Regions from separate parts of the Rhizobium sp. NZLR11 genome, predicted to be linked through region 1. Evidence: riboswitches for the same ligand, from Rfam matches in the RefSeq annotation. Region 1 holds a riboswitch; the other holds the start of a gene.

Region 1 (5,625 bases):
ACTCGCGTTCGTCATGCGTTGAGACGCCAAGCTTCAAGCCACTCGCTCGGATCGCGTCGAGGTCCGCTGTCGCAAGGTCCTCCTGGCCGAGATGGACGAAGCCGCAACCTTCCTCGATCGCAAGCCGCCAGTAGTCGTTGACGATCAGCTGACATTGATGTTTAGCGCAGACTGCTACTGCGCGACGAATCTCGGCGCATAGTTCAGTCCTCGGACGATTCTTGATGCGCAATTGCACCAGCTTGACGCCAAGCGGTACCAACCGGGCAATCCATTCGCCGCTGTCCACGATCAGGTAGAACGGATCGAGCTTCATGTGAACACCGCCTTTCCGATCACCGGCGTAGAGGGTACGGCCATGTCGCGCGGCTCCATCAGGCCGGCGTTAAAGGCTTGATTGCCGGCGGCGATTGCCGCGGCAAAGGCGGCTGCCATCGCCGCGGGATCTCCGGCGCCGGCAACGGCGGTGTTGAGCAGAACCGCATCGAAACCGAGCTCCATCACCGCAGTTGCGTGCGACGGTCGGCCGATGCCAGCATCGACAATCAGCGACACGTCAGGAAAATGCGCCCGCATTGCCCTGAGTGCTGTCGGATTGAGTGGCCCGGCGGCACTGCCGATCGGTGCGCACCAAGGCATGAGCACCTTGCAGCCGGCCTCCAGCAGTCGTTCGGCCACGACCAGATCGTCGGTCGTGTACGGGAAGACTTCGAAACCTTCGCCGACGAGAATGCGAGCCGCCTCGACGAGACCGAAGACATCCGGCTGTAACGTATCATGGTTGCCGATGACCTCGAGCTTGATCCAGTCGGTGGCGAACAGCTCGCGGGCCATCTTTGCGGTCAGCACGGCTTCCGCGACGCTGTGGCAACCTGCAGTGTTGGGAAGGATACGAACGCCGAGCGCGCGGATCATCTCGAAGAAGGCTCCCCCACTGCGGCCGCCAGACATCTCACGACGAAGCGAGACGGTGACGATTTCCGTCGCCGATTGCCTGACGGCCTCGGAGAGGACGGCAGGAGAGGGGTAACGCGCTGTGCCGAGCAGCAGACGGGAGTTTATTTCGGCGCCGTAAAGCGTCAGCATCCGTCAGCCTCCCTGCATCGGCGACAGGATTTCGATCCTGTCATTGTCGTTGAGCGAACGATCGAACCGGTCTTCGCGATGGACCAGCTCACCGTTGACGGCTGTCGCCAGCCAGTCACCCTCATATTCCATCAGGACTAAAAGCTCCGACAGCGTCTCAGCCGCGACATCCTGGGCCTCGCCGTTAACGATCAATTTCATGGGGCATTCCTCCCGTCGTATGTTGGTTGAAGACAAGTTCAGCCGCCTCGGCCGCCATGGATGGCGCGAGCAGAAAGCCGTGGCGGTAGAGGCCGTTGAGCGAGATCACCGTTCCCTGATGGCTTGCACGTGGAAGATTGTCCGGAAAGGCTGGGCGAATTCCGACACCCGTTTCGATTATGGTTGCATCGGCAAAGGCCGGAAATAGCGTGTATGCAGCGTTGAGCAGTTCCATCAGTGAACGGGCGACAATAGGCCCGTCGAATTCCGTCTCGATCATTGTCGCGCCGACCATGAACACACCGTCTCCACGCGGGACGATGTAGACGGGGAAACGCGGATGGAGCAGGCGGACCGGCCGGGAGAGATCCACGTCAAAGCTTCTAAGGTAAAGCATCTCGCCGCGGACGCCGCGTAACTCCTTTGCCTCGCCAATGCGCGCTGCGCCCGTGCAATCGACGACACTGTCGAAGCTCTCGTGTGGGCTCTCGCCCACGAAGGTGACCCCCTGAACCGTCAGCTTGGTGCGCAGCAGACACAACACTCGCCGGGGATCGAGATGGGCTTCGCGGCGAAAGAACAGCCCGTGCCGGAACCGCCCGCCAAGAGAGGGTTCCAGCGCCGCAATCGCCGGCTCTTCCAGCCATTCATAACCCGTCGTGCGGCAGGCAAAGCGTCGCAGTTCACCAAGATCGCGAGCCGAGGCGACCACGAGCGTTCCGTTGCGTCGCACCTCTCCCGGCACCATTGCCTCCCATTTGTCGGCGGCGGTGAGACCGCGCATGAGTACCGCGTCATCAGCACTCTCCCGCTCGCACCAGGGCGCCAACATTCCGCCCGCGAGCCACGAAGCAGCACGCCTGAAACCGTCATATGGATCGAGCACGGTAACCTCGGCATCTCGAGCGCGCAGTTCATACGCCACCGTCAGGCCGGCAACGCCGGCCCCTTTGACAAGCACACGCATCTCATTCGCCCGAATGTTGCAGGGTTTCTACCGGCATATAGAGGTCGCCGCCCTCGCGATAACGCGCTGCCATCGCATCCAGACCCTCCTTCTGCGCTTCGGCGCGGATATCGTGCGAGATGCGCATGGAGCAGAATTTCGGGCCGCACATGGAGCAGAAATGGGCCACCTTATGGGCTTCCTTCGGCAGCGTCTTGTCGTGGAAGCTGCGGGCGGTTTCTGGGTCCAGCGAGAGGTTGAACTGATCTTCCCAGCGGAATTCGAAACGGGCGCGGGAGAGCGCGTCGTCGCGCAGCTGTGCCGCCGGATGCCCCTTGGCGAGATCTGCGGCGTGAGCCGCGATCTTGTAGGTGATGACGCCTACCTTCACGTCGTTGCGGTCGGGAAGCCCCAGATGCTCCTTGGGCGTGACGTAGCAGAGCATCGCCGTGCCGAACCAGCCGATCATGGCTGCGCCTATCCCAGAGGTGATGTGATCGTAGCCCGGCGCGATATCGGTCGTCAGCGGCCCGAGCGTGTAGAAAGGCGCCTCGCCGCAGACTTCGAGCTGCTTGTCCATGTTCTCCTTAATCTTGTGCATCGGCACATGGCCGGGGCCTTCGATCATCACTTGGCAGTCTTTCGCCCAGGCGATCTTGGTCAGCTCTCCCAGTGTTTCCAGTTCGGCGAACTGCGCCGCATCATTCGCGTCGGCGATCGAGCCGGGGCGCAGGCCATCGCCGAGCGAAAAGGAGACGTCATAGGCGCGGCAGATGTCGCAGATCTCCTCGAAATGCTCGTAGAGGAAGCTTTCGCGATGGTGATGGAGACACCACTTCGCCATGATCGAACCGCCGCGCGACACGATGCCCGTCAAACGGTTGACGGTGAGCGGGATGTAGTGAAGCCGCACGCCGGCATGGATGGTGAAATAGTCGACGCCCTGTTCGGCCTGTTCGATCAGCGTGTCACGATAGACCTCCCAGGACAGGTCTTTGGCAATGCCCTCGACCTTCTCCAGCGCCTGATAGAGCGGCACGGTACCGATCGGCACCGGCGAATTGCGGATGATCCATTCGCGGATATTGTGGATATTGCGGCCGGTGGAAAGATCCATGACCGTGTCGGCGCCCCAGCGGGCCGCCCAGACCATTTTCTCGACCTCTTCCGTCATGGACGAGGTGACAGCAGAATTGCCAATATTGGCGTTGATCTTCACCAGGAAATTCCGGCCGATGATCATCGGCTCGGATTCCGGATGATTGATGTTGGCGGGGATGATCGCCCGACCCGCCGCCAATTCCTGCCGGACGAATTCCGCCGTCACATGGTCCGGAATATGGGCGCCGAAGCTTTCGCCGTCGCGGACCATGGCATCCGCCTGCGCCTTGCGACCAAGGTTTTCGCGGATGGCTATGAATTCCATCTCGGGCGTGATGATGCCTGATCGCGCATAGGCGAGCTGGGTGACCGCCTTGCCATCCCTGGCTCGTAGCGGCTGACGTTTAGTGGGAAATTCGGGCGTCAGCCTTTCGCCGCTGGCAAAGCCGTTGTCTTCGGGGCGGATATGGCGCCCCTGATAGTGTTCGACATCGCCCCGCCCGAGCACCCAGTCGCGTCGCAGTGAGGGAAGCCCTTGTTCGATACGGATCTGGGCGCCCTCGAGCGTATAGGGGCCGGAGGAGTCGTAGACGACAACGGGCGGCTCGCCCGATGTCGGGTGCAGGCTGATTTCGCGCATCGGCACGCAAATGTCGGGATGGACGTCCCCCCGAATGTAGATCTTCCTGGATGCCGGCAAGGGGCCGGTGGTGACAGTTGGGGTGGCGGCGATATTCATGGTTTGAGGCTCCAAGTTTTCGATTGGAGACCCAGTCATCAGCCGGAATGATGAAAAGACGCCGGCACGGATTCCGCGCGTGAATCCACTGCCTTCGAGCGCTTGCACCGTCCCTACGCCAGTATGAACTGGATCAGGTTCAACGGGTCACTGCGCCACAATCGGCAAAGCCGTATTGTCCAGCAGTATCTCAGCCCCTTGCCGGGACCCCCCTGGTGAATGCAAAAAGGGTAGAGGCTTGCCGAGGGGACTGTCAAGCGACAATCTGCGATGGCTCGGGGTTAGGTTACACACAGGATATCGTGCGTGTCGCCGCTGTTAAACGATGGACAAGGGCAATCGTGCCGGCCGGCACGCTTCCGCAAGACAAGCGCCCTTGTCGCATGCAGTGGCAGTCGATTTATTTCGCCAAATCTACCGAGATACCGAAGCGCTATTGAGAAAGCAGGCGCGGAACTGGAAAGTCTAGTACTTTTTCCGTGTAGCTTTCGACCAGGGCGCTAAACGGCGTGCCGTCTGGAAGTTTCAATACGGCTCGATGTTCGAGCAGGAACGCCGGCAGGCCGGGGGAACTTGTTTCATGCGCTGTTGAGCCGTCCATGTCCCAGCCTTCGGATAGAGGGGACCAGAGCAACTTGGCAGACAGGTTTGTGCGAGTGAAATTGAGAGCCTGAACGGCTCTGCCAAAAGGGATATCGCTGGTATTCAGCGCCTGATTCATTTCTGCAGTTAACTTTGCAGGTACATACCAGTTGTCGGCTTCAGACAAGACGCGATCTCCGCAGACCAGTCGGACGCGGCGATAAGCGATCAACTCACCGGGTCCGACGGTCAGAAGTTTACGGATGTCCTCATCGGCCGGTTTGCCTTGCCCGCCCACACGCTGAGCTACGATCTTGAAACCTTCCGGTGCGAGCTTATGCGCGGCGCACCAACGGTCAAGGGTCAACGTAGCACTGGCGTTACTCAGGAGATTGGCATTCAGGGTCTGGAGGACCGCAAGCGCTTCCACCCGAGATACCGGCGTGTTCAGCCACTGAGCCCCTATAGACGGTTCTTGCGCAATTGCGAACTGGGTGCCCAGCACGATGGCAGCCGCTGCAAGCGCGGCGATGCGAATGCATTTCGCAGAACATAATGACATAGAGAATGAAATCCTTTCGGAAGTATAATTGGGCGAACCTTGCGGGCCAAATACCCTTGAATTTTGCCGACAAGTGAGCGTTGTCAGTGTATATGATAGCGGCAGCAGGATTTGAACTAGGGCTTGCGCGTACCGTGTAACGGTCAGGTTCCTGAAGACTTTCTTACCATCTTTCGATGTTCCTGCCGTGCTGGTTCGCACGTTTTGAAACCCGTGTGCCCGAGCCGTCCTTTGCTTGCGTTGCATCCATGTCGTCCATGATGTCCTCCATCCGCTCGCCGACCTGTTGTTGTAGTTTGCAAGAGTTGGCGACTGAGCAGGCGCTTCCATTCTGGAATATGGAAACCCGAGAGACGTGGATTTCAAATGAGGGACGTGGCGGCCGGTCCGAACTCTCCCAGTTCCATA
Region 2 (5,625 bases), on a different contig from region 1:
GAGACCATCGCCTGCTGTATGCCGAGAATATTTTCGATTTCACCGACCGTTCGCTCCTCTTTCGCCAGTATGCAGAGGATCAGAAGTCGGGTGTGATGCGCCAAAGCTTTCAGCAGGTCGCTCGCTTCATGGGCTTTTCCAGCGAGTTTATGCAACTCCTGGCCGGTCATACCCGGCTCCGGTTTAGGCAACGGCATTCGATATCTCGGAAGGAGGCGGTGAGGTAGATCAGTACAATAGCATATTCGCACAAGCGAATTGGTCAATAGTGATGAAATGCCAAAAAAGGTCCAAGTAAATCAGCAGATAAGCTGTCCGCCATTGATCTCGATCACCTGGCCGGTGATGTATCCCGAGAGTGAGGGAGCTGCCAGGAACAGATAGGCGGGAGCGCAATCCTCCGCCGTGCCGAGTCGCTGCAGGGGGATGGATTTCCGGGTCTGCTCCAGCTTTTCTTTGGAGGAATAGCGCTCGTGGAAATCCGTCTCGATCGTTCCCGGCGAGACGCAGTTGACGCGGATGCCATCCGGGGCAAGCTCGCGGGCGAGCGCCTTGGAATAGGTCGCAACAAAGGCCTTCGAGGCCGAATATATCGAAGAGCCGGGGCTTCCGCCGGTCAGCGCCGAAATCGAAACAGTGTTGATGACGGCAGCGCCCTCGGCCGCCTTCAATGCCGGCAGCAATGCCCGCGTCAGCGCCACCACCGAAGTCTGGTTGAGCCGTATGACTGCCTCATATTCTGCGTCGGTCAGCGTGGCAGCGGGAAACCGGCCAAGCATGGTGCCGGCATTGTTGACGAGCACATGCACCCTGTCGAAGAAAGCGAGGACATCGTCGGCAAATTGCGCCGCCCCACCGATGGCGGAGAAATCGGCGTGCAGCAGCAGCGCCCGTCTTTCCGATTCAGCAGTCAGCAGGAAATCCGGCAGATCCCGTCCCGGCTTGCGCCCGGTATGGACAATCACCTTCGCGCCGCAGTCCAGAAACTGCCGGGCAACTTCAAGGCCGATGCCGCGGCCGGCGCCGGTCACGACGACATTGCGATTTTCGAACAATCTGGGATGAAACACGAAGCCGTCCTCCTCGCGGACAGTGCCGCCGGTTGCGTCACTCGCCCTTAACATATGAGCGCACCGACCGAAAGAAAGGCGCGCACTGATCTTTCCGGGGAAAACCAGGACTAGTTTTCGGCCTCCAGAAGCCGCGCACCCGGCCCTTCCTTGCCAAGCCGGTCGCAGGGATTACGCAGCGGACAGCTTTCGATCGACAGGCAGCCGCAACCGATGCAGCCGGTCAATCGGTCGCGCAACAGGCTGAGCCGCCTGATTCGCGCGTCGAGATCATCCTTCCAGCGCGCCGACAGCGTCTGCCAGTCGGCAACGGTCGGCGTTCGTCCCTGCGGCAGGGACTCGAACGCTGACTGGATTTCCGAAAGCGGAATGCCGACACGCTGCGCCACCTTGATGATGCCGAGACGGCGAAGCACATCGCGCCCATAGCGCCGCTGGTTGCCGCGGGAGCGGATGCTCGAGATCAACCCTTTGGTCTCGTAAAAATGCAGCGCCGAGACGGCGAGGCCGCTGCGCTCCGCCACTTCACCGACTGTCAGGAGCCTGCCGAGCGGCGTCGCAGGAATCGTATCCATCGCCTATTGACCTCAATATTAGTTGAGGTTTTATACCTGTTGCTCCTGCAATCGTAAAGTCCAATCGCAACAAGGAGCGACACATGAAAACACCCACCAGGCTGGCGGTCATCTACGGGAGCACGAGGGAAGGCCGCATCTGCGACCGGGTGGTCAAGTGGCTGACGGAGGAGCTCATCCGCTTCCCGCAATTCGATATCGACATCATCGACCCGCTGGATTTTGCGCTGCCGACCACCCGCGAATTGGCACATCCCGAAATCGCCAGGCTCGCCGAGCGGCTCGGCATGGCGGACGCGTTCATCATCGTCACGCCGGAATACAATCACAGCTTCACCGCCTCGCTGAAATTCGTCATCGATTTCTTCTTCGAGCCTTGGCAGGGCAAGCCGGTCGCCTTCGTTTCCTATGGCGGTATTTCCGGCGGCCTGCGCGCGGTAGAGCAGCTGCGCCTCGTCTTTGCCGAACTCCACGCCGTCACGATCCGCGATTCGGTCAGCTTCGCTGCGCCATGGAACCGCTTCGACGCGGAAGGCAGGCTCGACACTCCCGACGACGCGCTGCGCTTGCTCGGCCGAATGATGGCAAGGCTGGAATGGTGGACACGGGCGCTCGCCACCGCCCGTATCGATCGTCCCTATGCCGATATCGCCGCCTGAGACAGAAAGCTCCGGTTCCGTTCCCAGCAGGTACGGAACCTCTGGGAACACCCGGGCAGGACCTCGGTCCGGGTGTTGTCCGTCATATCAGGTTCATTACGACCACGCGGACGGGTCTGCAATTTTGCGGTTGCGGGAAGAAAACCGCGATGATAGTTTCCGCCGAAATAACAGGGGAGCTCCGTATCGCCGGGGCTGAGATGCGAGGCGCAAGCCTCTGGACCCTTCAAAGCTGATCTGGGTAATGCCAGCGGAGCGAGGTTCAGATGTTCTCAGGCGCACAAGTGTCACTCTATCCGATGTCCGGCAATTTCGTCGGCATCATTCTCGATGCCGTCAAGGCGTTCGACCCCTATCGCGACCGGCTTCGCATCGAGACCGATGATATCTCCACCCTGCTGGTCGGCCCGCCTGATGTCCTCTTCGCGGCCATGCGCGATCTTTTCGTCGTCGCCGCCAATACCGGCGAGCATTGCGTGCTGTCCGCCGCGGTCTCACGCGGCTGCCCAGGTGAGCCCGACGACGCCATCTGCGGCGTCAAGCCCTCTGCCGGCCGGGCGGAGCCGCTTGCCGACCGGATTACATCAGCCCTTGCCGCCGTTGAAACCACCACGGAGACCGGACAGCCGGCAGCCGCGCAATTCTCGCTCTACGTCATGGGAACCGGCAGCCATATGGACGAGATCTATGGCTGCATCGATTTCTTGAAGCGCTCCGGCACCTTCGACCACGCCAAGAATTTCTGTACCCGGCTGGGGGGAGATGCCGGCGCCGTCTTCGCGACCATTCATGAGGCCTTCTATCGCTTCGGCGACCCGGTGGGACACGTGACGCTCGACATCACGGTCTCCGCCAATACAGCGCCGCGCGTCTTAGCAGACGCGCAAGGGACGCCGTAACACTTTAAATTGCTGCATAATTTTCCCTTAAATCGATTCCGATTTAAGGAATTATGCAGTGCCCGACGAAAGCCTGAAATCGAACGCTGATGACATCGCCACAACCATCGGATTCGCGCCTTGCCGCGCTCCGCGCCGCTCTCTACCGGGGCATACCGGCCTTTCTCGCGGGCTGCGCGTTTTTGGCGGCATGGGAACTCTATGTCGATCTTTCCGGCATCAAACCTTCCATCCTGCCGGCGCCTTCGCGCATTGTCATCCAGGGCTGGCTGAACCGTGAGGCGCTGATATCAAACACCTGGCCGACGCTGGGTGCGACACTCGGCGGTTTCGCGCTGTCGCTTGCCTTCGCCTTCGCCGCTTCGATCCTGATGGATTTCGTGTCTTTCATGCGCCGGGCATTGCTACCGATTTTCATCGCCAGCCAGACGCTGCCGCTGGTGGCGATCGCGCCCCTTGTCGTCCTCTGGTTCGGTTTCGGCCTGTTGCCGAAGATCCTGCTGGTGGCGCTCGTCACCTTCTTTCCGCTGTTGGTCGCCCTGCTGCAGGGCTATCAATCGACCGACCGCGACATCGCCGAATTGCTGAACTCGATGAAGGCGAGCCGCTGGCGGATTTTCCGCCTGGCGCGGCTTCCCTCCGCGCTGCCCTATTTCTTCGCCGGCCTCAGGATCTCGATCACCTATGCCGTCGTCGGCGCGATCTTTGCCGAATATGCCGGCGCCGCCCGCGGCCTCGGCATCTATATCCTCAACGCCAAGAACAATTTCCGCCCCGATCTCGTGCTTGCCGCCGTCGTTATCAGCGCCGCGCTCACACTCTGCCTCTTCGGGCTGACGCTATTGATCCAGCGCCTCGTCATGCCCTGGCAACGATCCCAGGAGTCGCGGCGATGAGCGATACGATGGTCGAACTGCGCAACATCTCGAAGTCCTTCGACGGCATGAAGGTGCTGGGCGATATTTCGCTCACTGTGGCAAACGGCGAGTTCGTTTCGATCGTCGGCCCGTCCGGCTCAGGAAAGTCGACGGTGCTCCGATTGCTGACACAGGCGCTTCGCCCCGATTCCGGCACCGTGCTTTTCAAGGACGCGCCGCTGGAACGGGCGCCGCATTCATTCGCCTTCATGCCGCAGCGCGATGCGCTGATGCCCTGGCGCCGGATCATCGACAATGCGGCACTTGGCCTCGAAGTGCGTGGCATGAGCCGCCGCGCTGCCCGCGCCACTGTGGCGCCACTGTTTGAGCGCTTCGGCCTTGCCGGTTTTGAACACCATTATCCATCCGAACTATCAGGCGGCATGCGCCAGCGCGCCGCCCTGCTGCGCACTGTCGTCCAGACCCAGGACATGCTGCTGCTCGACGAGCCGTTCGGCGCGCTCGACGCGCTGACGCGCACACAGATCCAGGAATGGCTGCAGAGCATGTGGACCGAACACCGCTGGACGGCGCTGCTGATCACCCACGACGTCCGCGAGGCCGTGTTCCTCTCCGACCGGATCTACGTGCTTTCGGCCCGCCCGGCGCGTATCATCCGCGAATTCCACGTTCCCCTGCCCCGTCCGAGAAGCCTTGCCGATCTCGGCTCGCCGGCGGCCCAGGCGATCGAAACCGAAATCCTGCAAACACTGCTTCATCCGCTCGAACAGGATGATTTTAGGCCGGTCGGCTTAAAATCTGAATCCTGTTCTACATTATAGAGTTAGAGCATGATGTCGTGAGAAAACCGCTCACACTTTTCGGCATCATGCTCTAGAGACCTGAGGAGGTCACCATGCTGCTTCTCACCCGTCGCCAGACGATCTTAGCCGCCATCGCCGCAAGCCTTGCCGGCCGCCCGGCCTTCGGCCAGTCAGCGCCCGCAAAGGTGCGCATGGCGCTCGATTGGACACCCAACACCAACCATATCGGCATCTATGTCGCCAAGGCGAGGGGCTTCTATACCGCCGCCGGCCTCGACGTCGAGATCCTTCCCTATGCCGACACCAGCGCCGGAACGCTGGTGTCGAACGGCGTCGCCGATTTCGGCATCAGCAGCGAGATCGAGGCCCTCATGCAGCGCGCCGCCGGCGGCGACGTGAAGATGGTCTACGGCGTCGTCCAGACCGAAACAGCGCGCCTTATCTACAAGGGCGGACGCGACGACATCAAAAGCCCTAGAGATCTCGACGGCAAGACCTATGGCGGCTTCGGCGGAACCTGGGAGAGCGCTTTGATCTCCGCGATGATCCGCAACGATGGCGGCAAAGGCGAGGTCAAGACCGTCACGCTCGGCACTTCCGCCTACGAGGCGCTGGACAATGGCTCGATCGATTTCACACTGGAGATCTACACCTGGGAAGGCATCGCCGCCGAGCTGGAAAAACGCAAGATCGGCCGCTTCCACTATGCCGACTATGGCGTTCCCGACGAACAGACGACGG

The links. Region 1 has a riboswitch for thiamine pyrophosphate ahead of thiC (phosphomethylpyrimidine synthase ThiC). Riboswitches for the same ligand answer to the same signal wherever they lie in the genome.
Region 2: it holds a riboswitch for thiamine pyrophosphate, as region 1 does, so the genes downstream of both, HJB83_RS27830 (YkoF family thiamine/hydroxymethylpyrimidine-binding protein) here and thiC (phosphomethylpyrimidine synthase ThiC) in region 1, are expected to answer to the same signal.

What each region holds. Positions count from the first base shown of each region.
Region 1 is NZ_JABDWD010000026.1:54,494-60,118, reverse strand. It holds gene HJB83_RS30035 (thiamine phosphate synthase) at 1-316, opposite strand, end outside; gene HJB83_RS30030 (thiazole synthase) at 313-1,086, opposite strand; gene thiS (sulfur carrier protein ThiS) at 1,090-1,287, opposite strand; gene thiO (glycine oxidase ThiO) at 1,271-2,254, opposite strand; gene thiC (phosphomethylpyrimidine synthase ThiC) at 2,256-4,073, opposite strand; TPP riboswitch at 4,166-4,297, opposite strand; gene HJB83_RS30010 (hypothetical protein) at 4,507-5,217, opposite strand.
Region 2 is NZ_JABDWD010000021.1:77,366-82,990, forward strand. It holds gene HJB83_RS27810 (helix-turn-helix transcriptional regulator) at 1-197, opposite strand, end outside; gene HJB83_RS27815 (SDR family NAD(P)-dependent oxidoreductase) at 300-1,070, opposite strand; gene soxR (redox-sensitive transcriptional activator SoxR) at 1,181-1,645, opposite strand; gene HJB83_RS27825 (NADPH-dependent FMN reductase) at 1,729-2,304, shown strand; TPP riboswitch at 2,467-2,580, shown strand; gene HJB83_RS27830 (YkoF family thiamine/hydroxymethylpyrimidine-binding protein) at 2,571-3,203, shown strand; gene HJB83_RS27835 (ABC transporter permease) at 3,293-4,099, shown strand; gene HJB83_RS27840 (ABC transporter ATP-binding protein) at 4,096-4,902, shown strand; gene HJB83_RS27845 (ABC transporter substrate-binding protein) at 4,977-5,625, shown strand, end outside.